3 regions of the Streptomyces sp. NPDC006510 genome follow, and region 3 is predicted to be linked to each of the others. Evidence: riboswitches for the same ligand, from Rfam matches in the RefSeq annotation. Region 3 holds a riboswitch; each other region holds the start of a gene.
What was found. Region 3 has a riboswitch for S-adenosylmethionine ahead of thrC (threonine synthase). Riboswitches for the same ligand answer to the same signal wherever they lie in the genome.
Positions count from the first base shown of each region.

Region 1: linked by a shared signal. The riboswitch ahead of ABZY11_RS08420 (aminotransferase class V-fold PLP-dependent enzyme) and the one ahead of thrC (threonine synthase) in region 3 are both predicted to bind S-adenosylmethionine.
Region 2: linked by a shared signal. The riboswitch ahead of ABZY11_RS33195 (hypothetical protein) and the one ahead of thrC (threonine synthase) in region 3 are both predicted to bind S-adenosylmethionine.

Region 1 is NZ_JBEXPH010000017.1:48,071-52,510, forward strand. Features, by position in the region: gene ABZY11_RS08410 (rhomboid family intramembrane serine protease) at 1-391, shown strand, start outside; gene ABZY11_RS08415 (Lrp/AsnC ligand binding domain-containing protein) at 388-669, shown strand; gene ABZY11_RS08420 (aminotransferase class V-fold PLP-dependent enzyme) at 746-2,122, opposite strand; SAM riboswitch class IV at 2,299-2,416, opposite strand; gene trpD (anthranilate phosphoribosyltransferase) at 2,501-3,565, opposite strand; gene ABZY11_RS08430 (cytochrome bc complex cytochrome b subunit) at 3,689-4,440, opposite strand, start outside.
Region 2 is NZ_JBEXPH010000157.1:1,995-6,434, forward strand. Features, by position in the region: gene ABZY11_RS33185 (cytochrome P450) at 1-1,065, shown strand, start outside; gene ABZY11_RS33190 (cytochrome P450) at 1,062-2,324, shown strand; SAM riboswitch class IV at 2,374-2,483, shown strand; gene ABZY11_RS33195 (hypothetical protein) at 2,532-2,939, shown strand; gene ABZY11_RS33200 (DUF4232 domain-containing protein) at 2,947-3,483, opposite strand; gene ABZY11_RS33205 (cytochrome P450) at 3,771-4,440, opposite strand, start outside.
Region 3 is NZ_JBEXPH010000001.1:35,071-39,510, reverse strand. Features, by position in the region: gene ABZY11_RS00195 (MoaD/ThiS family protein) at 208-486, opposite strand; gene thrC (threonine synthase) at 517-1,845, opposite strand; SAM riboswitch class I at 1,863-1,989, opposite strand; gene ABZY11_RS00185 (glucosyl-3-phosphoglycerate synthase) at 2,143-3,099, shown strand; gene ABZY11_RS00180 (trehalose-6-phosphate synthase) at 3,144-4,440, shown strand, end outside.

The DNA of each region.
Region 1 (4,440 bases), on a different contig from region 3:
CACCTTCTTCTATGTCATCTGCGGCTATCTCGCCCTGGTCGCCTACGCGGCCGCGCACGCCACGTCCGACCAGACACTGGTGGGCGCGTCGGGGGCGATCTCGGCGGTGCTCGGGGCGTTCCTGTACCTGTTCCCCCGGGCCCGGGTCACCAGCCTGTTCCCGTTCCTCTTCTTCCTGCCGCTGCGCTTCCCCGCCTGGATCGTGCTGGTCTTCTGGTTCGTCCTGCAGTGGCTGGCGGTCCAGGGTGCGGGCAGCGGAGGGCCGGGCGTGGCCTATCTGGCCCATGTGGTGGGCTTCGCACTCGGCTTTCTCTACGCCTGGGGGCGTTACCGGCGTACGGATAGAGTGAAGGCACCAGCCACGGCCACCGAGGGAGACAGCCAGCCGTGATCACCGCGATCGTGCTCATCAAAACCAGCGTGGACCGGATTCCCGAGATCGCCGAGGCCATCGCCGCGCTGGACAGTGTCAGCGAGGTCTTCTCGGTCACCGGTACGTACGATCTCATCGCCATGGTCCGGGTGGCCAAGCACGACGATCTCGCCGATGTCATCCCCGGCCGGATCAGCAAGATCCCCGGCGTCGAGGCCACCGACACGCATGTGGCGTTCCGTACCTACTCGCAGCACGACCTGGAGGCCGCCTTCGCCATCGGCCTCGACGCATAGGCACACCCTTCACGGTGTGACACTTCGGCGGGGGACGGGCTCGACTGCCCGTCCCCCGCCGAAGTGCTGTGTGCCGTCAGAGCTGCGCCGCACCCCGGTCCGGGACGCAGCGGCCGTCCTCGGTGCGGTACTTCCACTGGGCGCCCTCGCTCACCAGCTCCCTGACCGCGCGGACGAAACGCTCGATGTGCTCGTCCGGGGTACCGGCGCCGAAGCTCACCCGGATCGCGTTGAGCGACCGCTCCCCCGGCTCGGCCTCCGGCGCACCGCACTCGCCGACCTCCTGCGGGTCGCTGCCCAGCAGGGTGCGGACCAGCGGGTGGGCGCAGAACAGGCCGTCGCGGACCCCGATGCCGTACTCGGCGGAGAGCGCGGCGGCGAAGTGCGAGCTGTTCCAGCCCTCCACCACGAAGGAGATGACGCCGACCCGCGGGGCGTCGTCGCCGAACAGCGAGAGCACCTTGACCTCCCGAACCCCGGCGAGCCCGGTCCGGACGGCATCGACGAGGTACTGCTCCCGGGCGACCAGGTCGTCGAAGCCCGCCTCGGTGAGCGCCTTGCAGGCGGAGGCGATGGAGTACACACCGATGACGTTGGGGGAACCGGCCTCGTGGCGGGCGGCGGTGGAATGCCACTCGACGTCCACACCGCCGTCGGTGCGACGGGCCACCTTGCGCGAGGCGCCGCCGCCCGCGAGGTAGGGCTCGGCCTCCTGCAGCCAGTCGGCCCGGCCGGCGAGGACGCCCGAGCCGAAGGGCGCGTACAGCTTGTGTCCGGAGAAGGCGACCCAGTCCACATCCAGGTCGGCGATGTCGACGGGGTGGTGCGGGGCGAGCTGGGCGGCGTCCAGCACGATCCGGGCACCGTGCGCGTGCGCGGCGGCGGCCAGCTCCTTCACCGGCCAGAGTTCGCCGGTGACGTTGGAGGCGCCGGTGACACAGACCAGCGCGGGGCCGTGGGGCTCGCGGTCGGCGAGCGCCCGCTCCAGCGTCTCGACGGCCTGGGCGGGGGTGCGCGGGGCGTTCAGGTACGTCACCCGGGCGTCGCGCCACGGCAGCAGCGAGGCGTGGTGCTCGGTCTCGTACACGAAGACCTGGCAGTCGGCCGGGACGACCGCGGCCAGCAGGTTCAGCGAGTCGGTGGTCGAGCGGGTGAAGATCACCTGGTCGTCGGCGCGGCAGCCGAGGAACTCCGCGACGGTCGCGCGGCTGTTCTCGAAGAGGTCCGTGGAGAGCTGCGAGAGGTACCCGGCCCCGCGGTGGACGCTGCCGTAGTACGGGGCGTACGCGGCGACGTCGTCCCAGACGCGCTGGAGCGCGGGGGCGCTGGCGGCGTAGTCGAGAGCGGCGTACGTGACCTCACCGCCGGTGACCAGCGGAACCGTCACATCCTTGCCCAGAACCGGCAGAGGGGCACAAAGCGACTGGTCGGCGGCAGCGGTGAAGACAGACATGGCGAACTCCCGTAAGAGGCAGGCGAATTGCATGCGCCGGCGGATACGCGGCAGCGCAGCGGAAAGTGAAAGAGGGGTGTGCGGAGGAGGGCCGGAAGGCCCTATCGCATTCGCGTGCTCACAAGAGGCTCCCTAGGGACCAGGACCCCGGGGGCTGGCATTCACAGATGCCGAGGGGCCCGCGCTTGCCGCAGACCTCGCTGCCTACGGCCTGGTCTTCACCCGGGGCACCCCGCCACGGACGGAGGGTTGCCGGACAGCGGGCCGGGGCCGTAGTCGCTGTCACTCATGACCTGCCCAGCATCTTGCCATACGTACGAAGACGCGCAAGGCGCAGTCCAGGATCCGGACTTCGCCCCGCGCCACATCTCCGCCCGTTCAGGCGTTGCTGACCGCCACCCAGCGCTCCAGCGCGCGGGCCGCCGCCCCGGAGTCGATGGACTCGGCGGCCTTCGCGATACCGGCGGCGAGCTGCTCGTTCAGCGTGCCGTCCGTCGGGTCGAGGGCCACCAGGGCCGCCGCCGAGTTGAGCAGCACGGCCTCCCGCGCGGGGCCCCGCTCGCCGGCCAGCACCCGCCGGGCCACATCGGCGTTGTACGAGGCGTCCGCACCGCGCAGGGCCTGCACGGGCACCAGTTCCAGGCCGACGTCGCGCGGGTCGAACGCCTCCTCGCGCACCGTTCCGTCCCGGACCACCCATACCCGCGAGGTCGCGGTCGTCGTCAGCTCGTCCAGGCCGTCGTCGCCGCGGAAGACCAGCGCCGAATTGCCGCGCTCGGCAAGGACTCCGGCGACGATGGGCGCCATCTTCAGGTCGGCCACGCCGACGGCCTGGGAGCGCACCCTGGCCGGGTTGGTGAGCGGCCCGAGAATGTTGAACGTCGTCGGCGTGCCGAGCTCCTTGCGGGCCCGGGCGACATAACGCAGGGCGGGGTGGAACTTCACCGCGAAGCAGAAGGTGATGCCCGCCTCCTCGGCGACCTCGACGACCCGCTGCGCGCTGAGGTCCAGGTTGACGCCGAGCTTCTCCAGCACGTCGGAGGAACCGCTCGCCGACGAGGAGGCGCGGTTGCCGTGCTTGACGACCTTGGCGCCGGTACCGGCGACGACGACCGCCGACATGGTGGAGATGTTGACCGTCTTGGCGAGGTCGCCGCCGGTGCCGACGATGTCGACCGTGCGACCGGGTACGTGGATGGTGTTGGCGTGCTCGTACATCGCCCGCACCAGGCCGGACACCTCGTCGATGGTCTCGCCCTTGGCGCGCAGGGCCACCGCGAACCCGGCGATCTGCACATCGCTCGCCTCACCGCTCATGATGCGGTCCATCGCCCACGCGGTTTCGTCGGCGGTGAGGTTCTCGCCGCGCAGCAGGGGGTTCAGCACACCGGGCCAGGAACGGTCCGCCACGCTGTCGCCGCCGATCGGGGTCACAACGTTCATGGTCCGCTCCTGGGTCCACAGCCGGTAAAAGGGATCGCCTCCACCCTATCGAGCGCCGGGGACGGCAAAGAGCCCCGTCCATCGAATGGACGGGGCTCCCGCTGTGGCGATCAGTTCAGGCGATCAGTGGTGACCGTGGCTGCTGGTGATCTCCTTGTACTCCTCGACGGTGGGCTTGGCGATCTGGTTGTTCTCGCCGAAGTAGCCCTTGCTGAGCCGGGCCCGCAGCTTCTGCAGGAGAGACACCTTGCGCTCGACACCGTTCTCGTCGACCGTCGGGCCGATCTCGACCGGCTTGTACTGCTCGTGCGCGGTGAGCGTGTGCAGCTGCTCGGGGCTGAGCGGCTCGTGGATCTCGACGAACTCACCGTGCGGCAGGCGCTTGATGATGCCGGACTCGCGCCCGTGCAGCACCTTCTCCTTGTCGCGGCGCTGGAGGCCGAGGCAGATCCGCCGGGTGGCGATGAACGCGAGGACCGGGCCCGCGAAGATGAAGATCCGGACGAACCAGGAGATGGCGTTCAGCGACAGGTGGAAGTGCGTGGCCCACAGGTCGTTGGCACCGCCGATGAAGACGACGACGTACTCGGTGATCCAGGCGACGCCGAAGGCCGTCCGGGTCGGGGCGTTGCGCGGGCGGTCCAGGATGTGGTGCTCGCGCTTGTCCCCGGTGATCCAGGACTCGACGAACGGGTAGACGGCGATGACCCCGAGCACCAGTCCGAAGACCATCAGTGGGATGAACACACCCAGGACGAGCGTGTGGCCCCAGAGGTTGATCTCCCAGCCGGGCATCACTCGGATCAGTCCCTCGGCGAAGCCCATGTACCAGTCGGGCTGGGCGCCGGTGGACACCTGGTCCGGACGGTACGGGC
Region 2 (4,440 bases), on a different contig from region 3:
GGCGAGTTGTTCCCCAGGGACGTCGCGCTGTGGAACCAGTGGGGGAACATCCCCGAGGACTGGCCGCTGTTGCCGATGGTCGGCACCCCGATGCCGTCCATCTACTTCACCGCCGGGGCCGAGCACCGACGTCACGCCGCGATGGTCGGGCAGGCGCTTGAGGAGGTCGAGCACTTCGAACTCCGCAGGGACTGCGAGGAGTTGGCCGATCGCCTCGTCGACGGACTCTGTGACCGCGGCACGGCGGACCTGATCGCCGACTTCGCTGTGCCGCTGCCGGTGCTCGTCCTCGCCCGTCTGATCGGATTCCCCGACGCGGACGGTCCGCGGATCGCCGAGGTGCTGAGGGATCTGGCCGACGGCGGTCCCGGCGCGCAGGAGGCCCATCTGCGGTTCGGCGAACACATGCAGCGGCTGCTGGCGGCCAGGCGGGCCGCACCCGGCAACGACGTGACCTCGCGCATGCTGGCGTACGCCGGAGAGTTCACCGATCAGGAGTACGTGCTCGATCTGATGGCCATCACGGCGGCGGGGCACCTCACCACGGCCGACTGGATCGGCAGCTCGCTCCGGCTGATGCTCACCGACGACCAGTTCGCCGTGGCGCTCTCCGGCGGTCGGCACAGCGTCGCCGAAGCCATGAACGAGGTGCTCTGGGAGGAGGGCCCGACGCAGATCCTCGCCGGTCGCTGGGCGGCCCGCGACACCCGGCTGGGGGGTCGGAGCATCCGGGCCGGGGACATGCTGCTGCTGGGCCTGGGTGCCGCCAACGCCGATCCGCACATCCGGCAGCATCTCTCCACCTCGGGAGGGCTGTCCGGGCAGAGCGGCAACAGCGCGCACCTGGCGTTCAGTCACGGCGAATACCGCTGCCCCTTCCCCGCGCAGGAGATCGCCGAAATCATCGCCCGCACCGGGATCGAGGTGCTGCTCGACCGGCTGCCCGACCTGGAACTTTCGGTACCCGCAGAGGAGTTGGTGCGGCGACAGTCCGCCTTCCTGCGGGGGACGACCGCGCTGCCCGTCCGGTTCGCCCCCGTCCGTCCGACAGGAGACTTGTCTTGAACTGCCCGCACGCCGCCGCCCGGGAAGCCGCTTCGAGTGGTGGGGCCGTTGTCATCGACCCGCTGGTCCAAAACCTGGACGGTGAGACGGCACAGCTGCGTGATGCCGGTCCGCTCGCCAGGATCGAACTGCTCGGCGTCCCGGCCCTGACCGTCACCCGCCATGCCCTGGCCCGCCAACTGCTCGTCGACCCCCGGCTGGTCAAGGACCTCGATGCCTGGGGGCTCTGGCAGCGCGGCGAGGTCACACACGAGTGGCCGTTGATCGGCGTGATCGATGCCGGGCGTTCCATGTTCACCGTGGACGGCGCCGAGCACCGACGACTGCGCACCAAGACCTCCCAGGCGCTCACACCGCGCCGGCTGGAGGAGATACGCCCGGAGATCGAGAAGTTCACCGAGGAACTGCTCGATGCCCTCGCTGAACGGAGCGAGCGGAACGAGGGCGGTGCGGTCGACCTCAAGTCCGTGTTCGCCCAGCCGTTGCCGATGCGGGTCGTCGGCATGCTGATGGGTGTGGACGAGGCCCAGCACCCCATGCTGATGAAGCGGTACAAGGCGTTCTTCTCCATGCTCACACCGCAGGAGGAACGCCTGGCGCTGCTGGCGGAGTTGGACGTCTTCTACGCCGCTCTCGTACGCGAGAGGACGGCGCGTCCGACCGACGACCTCACCAGCGCCCTCATCCTTGCCGAAGAAGGCGGCGAACCGCTCACCGAGGAAGAGGTGGTGGGCAATCTCAAGGCGATGGTGGCCGCCGGGCACGAGACCACCATCGGGCTGATCCTGAACGCCGTACGGGCCCTGCTCACCCACCCCGACCAACTGCGCAGGGTTCTCGACGGTGAGATCCCGTGGGAGACGGTGATCGAGGAGACCCTGCGCTGGGACACCCCCACCACTCATCTGCTGATGCGGTTCGCCACGGAGGACATCCAGGTGGGCGACGACGTGATCGCGAGGGGGGAGGGAGTGGTGATCTCCTATCGCGCCATCGGCCGTGACGTCGAGCAGCACGGGGCGGATGCCGACTCCTTCGACATCACCAGGCCGGCTCCGATCCGCCACATGACCTTCGGCCACGGACCCCACATCTGCCCCGGAGCCGCGCTCTCCCGGGTCGAGGCAGGCATCGCCCTGCCCGCACTGTTCGGGCGTTTCCCCCGGCTGCGGGCGGCCATCGCGGACGAGGAGGTCCGCAAGCTGCCGGTGATGACGCAGAACGACATGGAAGCCTTCCCCGTTCTGCTGCACGGCTGAGAACCTGACGACCCGTCGGGCACCTCGTCGGTGGGATACAGTTCTGGCAGGTCATGAGTTCCAGTGCACAGCCCCGGCTAACTGGACGGCACCCCGCTCCGCTGCGGGTGCTCCGGGTGACGACCGGCCCCATGCGCGGCGCATGGGGAACAGCGGACCATCGGGGCGGCGCACCTGGGGTCCATGATCCTGGGAAGGCGAAGAAGCATGCTCCCCCATCCCGTCCGGAACGACGACTGCCCCAGCCACGGCCCCGGTCACCACGTCCACTGGATCCACGCCAGGAAGTGCCACCAGGAGCCCGGCCAGGCCGTGGAGCTCCTGCTCACCTCCGGTGACGTCGGCGCCGACGGCTGGATCGAGCTGCGTCCCGCCTTCGATCACGCCGAGGAACTGCCGAAGGTGTGGACGCATGCCCCGGCAGCCCTCACGGAACTGCTCGCGCAGCACCGCGGACGCGTGTTCTGGCTGCCGCGGTGGCACGCCCTGAAGCTGGTGGACTCCGCAGGCCGTGCCACCGCCCTGGTCAACGCCGGTTTCGAGGGCGGCCCGCTCTGCACGACGACGGCCCCCGACCTGCGGCGGACCGCCGGCGGCACGAGCTACGGTCTGTAGCCGCCCGTCAGCGCAGCGCGTCCGCCAGTGCGCTGTCCGCCGCGGCGCGCGACTCCTGCCAGAGGGTGGTCACCGGCTCCCACACATGGACTCCCTCAGGCATGCCCACGGTGGCCCCGCCGAAGGCGACGCCCAGATGGGAGGGGTCCGCCGCCACGGACAGGCTGCCGACGACGTGGCCTTCGGTGGCCGCCGGGTCCGCGGTCCGCACGGCGGCGTACGCCCGCTCGTCCCGGGACAGTACGTACGGCCCGCTCCCGGTGGGCGGGACGGCCTCGGCGGAGCCGTCCAGGCCCCTGAAGGTGATCGTGGGGATCCGGTCGACCACGCAGGACCGGTTGCCGTTGTTGGTGACGCTGATACGGGCGACGTTCCGCTGTCCGCCGGGTGCGGCGTGTACTTCGAGGGCCTTTTCCTGGCAGGTTCCGAGGCGGCTCGCGGTACCGGCGGGCGCGGGGCCGGCCGTTGCCGACGCCGTGGTGACGGTCAGTGGCAGGGCGGCTGCGACGGCGAGCCCGGCGGTGAGAGCGGAGCGGAGACGCATGGTGTTTCTCCCGTTGGATCGACAGCCTGCGGATACGGCCGGACGGCCCGTCGGCCGGTGCGGCCGACATGGACAGTGTGAACTGTATGGCCCGACCTCCGCGACAGATCGGATATATCCGTCCGATGTATCCGGTGCCGGGACGGGCTACCACGGGTGTCGGCCTCCTCGGCCGGGGGCCGGGCCGACACAAGCGGCATGCGGCGCTTCGGGTCGGAGCCGCTCAAGGGGCGGGGCCGCCGGGGACCGAAGCGGCCACCGGGCCCGGCGCCCCGCCCCGTGGGCCGTCACCGTGTCCGGACGGTCGCCATCACTTCCCGGTCCGGCTGAAGCGTCAGTGCCGGTACCGGCTCGATGACACCCGGGTCCACGTCCAGCTCGAAGCGGCGCGCCAGCACGGCCAGGATCAGCACCGCCTCGACCATCGCGAACCGCGTGCCCAGACAGACCCGGGGGCCGCCGCCGAACGGGAACCAGGCGTACTCCGCGATGTCGTCGCCGGTCTCCGGATCCCAGCGCTCGGGGCGGAACTCCTCCGGCTCGGGGAACCACCGCTCGTCGCGCTGGGTCACCCACTGGCTGGTCCACACCCGGGTGCCCTCCGGCATCGGGACACCGCCGATCTGCGCGCCCGCCTTCGCGACGCCGGTGACCAGCCAGATCGTCGGGTACAGGCGCAGCGTCTCCTTGACCACGGACTGGGTGTACGTCAGCCGCGCGTAGTCGTCGAACCCCGGCTCCCGGTCGCCGAGAACCCGGTCCAGCTCCTCGGTGAGCGCGGTACGCACCCGCGGATTGCGGGCGAGCAGATACCAGGCCCACACCAGGGTGGAACTGGTCGTCTCGTGCCCGCCGATGTACAGCGTGACCGTCTCGTCGCGGATCTCCTGGTCGGTGAGGTGCGCGCCCGTCTCGTCGACCGCGGTCAACAACCGGCTCAGCAGGTCGGGGCGTTCG
Region 3 (4,440 bases):
TCGGGCCAGGCAAAGGCGACTTATGCCGCAAGCACAACGCACACTTTGGCTGCTTCTTGTCGTGGCCGGGCGCATTCTCATATGCGGGGGGCACGGGGCAGCTGGGGGGACTTCCCACACTGTACCGCGCTCAACCATGCAGAATTGCCCCCTCCGCTTCAATCGCGGAGAGGGCAATTCGATAACGCGGTGCGGTCGGACGGGGCGTCAGCAGCCGCCCGCCACCGCCGGAATGATCGAGATGCCGGCGCCGTCCGGCGTCGCCGTCTCCAGGCCGCCCTCGAAGCGCACGTCGTCGTCGTTGACGTACACGTTCACGAAGCGGCGCAGCTTGCCCTGGTCGTCCAGGACGCGGGCGGCGATGCCCGGGTGGTTCTGCTCCAGGGACTCGATGACCTGGGAGAGGGTCGAGCCCTCGGCCGGGACCTCTGCCTGGCCGCCCGTGTAGGTGCGGAGGATGGTGGGGATGCGGACCTTGACGCTCATGGTGGGTGCCCTTCCTGGAGTCTCGGGTGGTCAGCTGGTGGCGAGGCCCGCGGCGCGGAACGCGTCCAGGCTGGGGCGGATCGTCGCGGTCGCCTGCGAGGTGTCGGCCACCGCGTCCAGGGTCTTCAGGCCGTCACCCGTGTTGAGTACGACGGTGGTCAGCGCCGGGTCGATCAGACCGGCCTCGATGAGCTTCTTCGTCACGCCGACCGTCACACCGCCCGCCGTCTCCGCGAAGATGCCCTCGGTGCGCGCCAGCAGCTTGATCGCGTCGACGACCTGCTCGTCGTCGACGTCCTCGACCGCGCCGCCGGTGCGGCGGGCGATGTCCAGGACGTACGGGCCGTCGGCCGGGTTGCCGATGGCGAGGGACTTGGCGATCGTGTTCGGCTTCTGCGGCCGGACGACGTCGTGGCCGCCCTTGTACGCGACCGAGACCGGCGAGCAGCCCTCGGCCTGGGCGCCGAAGAGCTTGTACGGCTTGTCCTCGACGAGGCCGAGCTTGATCAGCTCCTGGAGACCCTTGTCGATCTTCGTGAACTGCGAGCCGGACGCGATCGGAATGACCAGCTGGTCCGGGAGCTGCCAGCCGAGCTGCTCGCAGATCTCGTACGCCAGGGTCTTGGATCCCTCGCCGTAGTACGGACGCAGGTTGACGTTGACGAAGCCCCAGCCCTCGCCGAGCGGGTCGCCGATGAGTTCGGAGCAGAAGCGGTTGACGTCGTCGTAGTTGCCCTCGATGCCGACCAGTTCGCCGCCGTAGACCGCGGCCATGACGACCTTGCCCTGCTCCAGGTCGTGCGGGATGAACACGCAGGAGCGGAAGCCGGCGCGGGCCGCGGCGGCGCCCACGGCGCCGGCGAGATTGCCGGTGGAGGAGCAGGAGAGGGTGGTGAAGCCGAAGGCGCGGGCGGCCTCGATGGCCTGGGCGACGACGCGGTCCTTGAAGGAGTGCGTGGGGTTGCCGGAGTCGTCCTTGACGAACAGCTTGCCCTGCTCGACGCCGAGCTCACGGGCGAGGTTGTCGGCCTGGACGAGCTTGGTCCAGCCGGGGTTCAGGTTCGGCTTCTCCGCGACATCGGCGGGGACCGGCAGCAGCGGCGCGTAGCGCCAGATGTTGTCCGGTCCGGCCTCGATGCGCTTCTTCAGCTCTTCGGGGGAGCCGCTCGGCAGGTCGTACGCGACTTCGAGCGGCCCGAAACAGGACGCGCAGGCGAAAATGGGACCGAGGTCGAAACGCTCGCCGCACTCGCGGCAGGAAAGCCCCGCGGCAGGACCGAGGTCGACGGCTTTGACGTCTGTGACGGCGTCGGCGTCGGCGGAAGAATTGGTGCTTACTGCAACGGTCTGCGCAGCCATGGAGGCGAGGCCCTTTCTCCTCATCTTCCTCGCGGCGCGTTTCGCCACGAGACGGAATTGGCACCTTCCCCACCTGACCTCGCGGTCGGCGGGAGGGTTGCCGGGACTTCAACGGGCCGTTCCCTCAGTCCCTCTGGATGAGCGCTGTGGCACCGGATCTTCGATCCGGGCATTTATCGGCGGACGGACCCCGGCATGCGATGGTCGTCCGCGTTGTTCAAGACTGTAACCGAAGCATCGGACTGTTGAGATAGTCGTCCGAACCGCGAGATGGATCACATACAGGGAGTATCGACCGTGCTGGAAGAGGTCGAATGCTGGCTGACCAGGCGCTCCTGGTCAGCCGCCGACCGCCCGCTGGACAGTCTGCTGGCCGCCAGGGCCAGGGCCGGTGAAGCGGGCCGCGGGAGCGTCAGTGTCGTGCTGCCCGCGTTGAACGAGGAGGCGACGGTCGGCGAGATCGTCGCCACGGTCCGGCGCGAGCTGATGGAGAAGGTCCGGCTGGTCGACGAACTCGTGGTGATCGATTCCGGTTCCACGGACGCCACCGCGAAGGTGGCCCGGGAGGCCGGCGCCCGGGTGGTGCACCGCGACGCGATACTCCCCCGGATACCGGCCGTGCCCGGCAAGGGCGAGGTGCTGTGGCGGTCGCTCCTGGTGACCGGCGGCGACATCGTGTGCTTCATCGACGCCGATCTGAAGGAGTTCTCGGCGGATTTCGTCTCGGGCATCGTCGGACCGCTGCTGACCGATCCGGATGTGCAGTTCGTGAAGGCGATGTACGACCGCCCCTTCGGTGACACCGCCGGTCAGGGCGGTCGCGTGACCGAGCTGGTGGCCCGTCCGCTGCTCAATCTGCACTGGCCGCAGCTGGCCGGTTTCGTCCAGCCGCTGGGCGGCGAGTACGCCGTACGCCGCTCCCTGCTCGAACGGCTGCCCTTCCCCGTCGGCTACGGCGTCGAGCTGGGCCTCCTGGTCGACGCGCTGCACACGGTGGGGCTGGACGCGCTGGCCCAGGTCGACGTGGGGGTGCGCAAGCACCGGCACCAGGACGGGCAGGCGCTCGGCCGGATGGCGGCGGCGATCTACCGGACCGCACAACTGCGGCTGTCCCGCGGCCACCTGGTGCGTCCGGCGCTCACCCAGTTCGAGCGCGGCACGAACGGCTTCGTACCGCGCACCCATGCCGTGGACACCGAGGAGCGGCCCCCGATGTGCGAGATCGAGGAGTACATTTCGCGCCGCGCGGCCTGACTTCGCACGTTTGGGCGGTTCGTGATCGGGCTAGATTCCGCAACATGGTCTCCGCGCACGATGCCCAGCCCGCTGCCCGGTCCGATGCCCAGGTCCTCGTCGCGTCCAACCGCGGCCCGGTCTCGTACACCCTGGAGACGGACGGATCGCTCGACGCGAAACGGGGCGGCGGCGGTCTCGTCTCCGGGCTGAGCGCCATCGACGACAAGCTGTGGGTGTGCGCCGCGCTCGGTGACGGCGACCGGGAGGCGGTCCGGCGCGGGGTCGCCGAGCCGGGCGTACGGATGCTCGACATCGACGCGGGGGTCCACGCCGACGCGTACAACGGCATCGCGAACTCGGTGCTCTGGTTCGTCCACCACATGCTGTACCAGACGCCGCTGGAGCCGGTCTTCGACGCGGAGTTCCGGCGGCAGTGGGCGTCGTTCGAGACGTACAACCGGGCCTTCGCCGAGGCGCTCGCCGAGGAGGCGGGGCAGGGCGCCGCGGTACTGGTGCAGGACTACCACCTGGCCCTGGTGCCGGGCATGCTCCGCGAGCTCCGCCCCGACCTGCGGATCGGCCACTTCTCGCACACCCCGTGGGCGCCCGTCGACTACTTCCGGCTGCTCCCCGACGACATCGCCGAGCAGCTGCTGCACGGCATCCTGGGCGCGGACCGGGCGGCGTTCCTGACCCGGCGCTGGGCGGACGCGTTCATCGGCTGCTGCACCCAGATCCTCGGCGGTACCGGGCGGACCAGGATCGGGGTGCACGGGCTCGGCGCGGACGCCGACTTCCTGCGCCGCCGCGCGCACGAGGCGGATGTGGACGAGCGGATGGCGACGCTGCGCGAGCAGGCCGGCCCCGGCCGGAGAACGATCGTACGGGTGGACCGAACGGAACTGTCCAAGAACATCGTGCGCGGCCTGCTCGCGTACCGCACGCTCCTGGACGAGCGGCCCGAATGGCGCGAACGCGTCGTCCATGTCGCCTTCGCGTACCCCTCGCGGCAGGACCTCGCGGTGTACCGGGACTACACGGCCGAGGTGCAGCGGGTCGCCGACGACATCAACGCCGCGTACGGCACGTCCGGCTGGACGCCGGTCGTGCTGCACGTCAAGGACGACTTCGCCCGCTCGCTGGCCGCGTACCGGCTGGCCGACGTGGCGCTCGTCAACCCGATCCGCGACGGCATGAACCTGGTCGCCAAGGAGATCCCGGTCGTCTCCGACCACGGCTGCGCGCTGGTGCTGTCGCGGGAGGCGGGGGCGTACGAGGAGCTGGGCAGCGACGCGGTCGTGGTGAACCCGTACGACGTCTCCGAGACGGCGGCGGCGCTGCACGAGGCGCTGACGATGG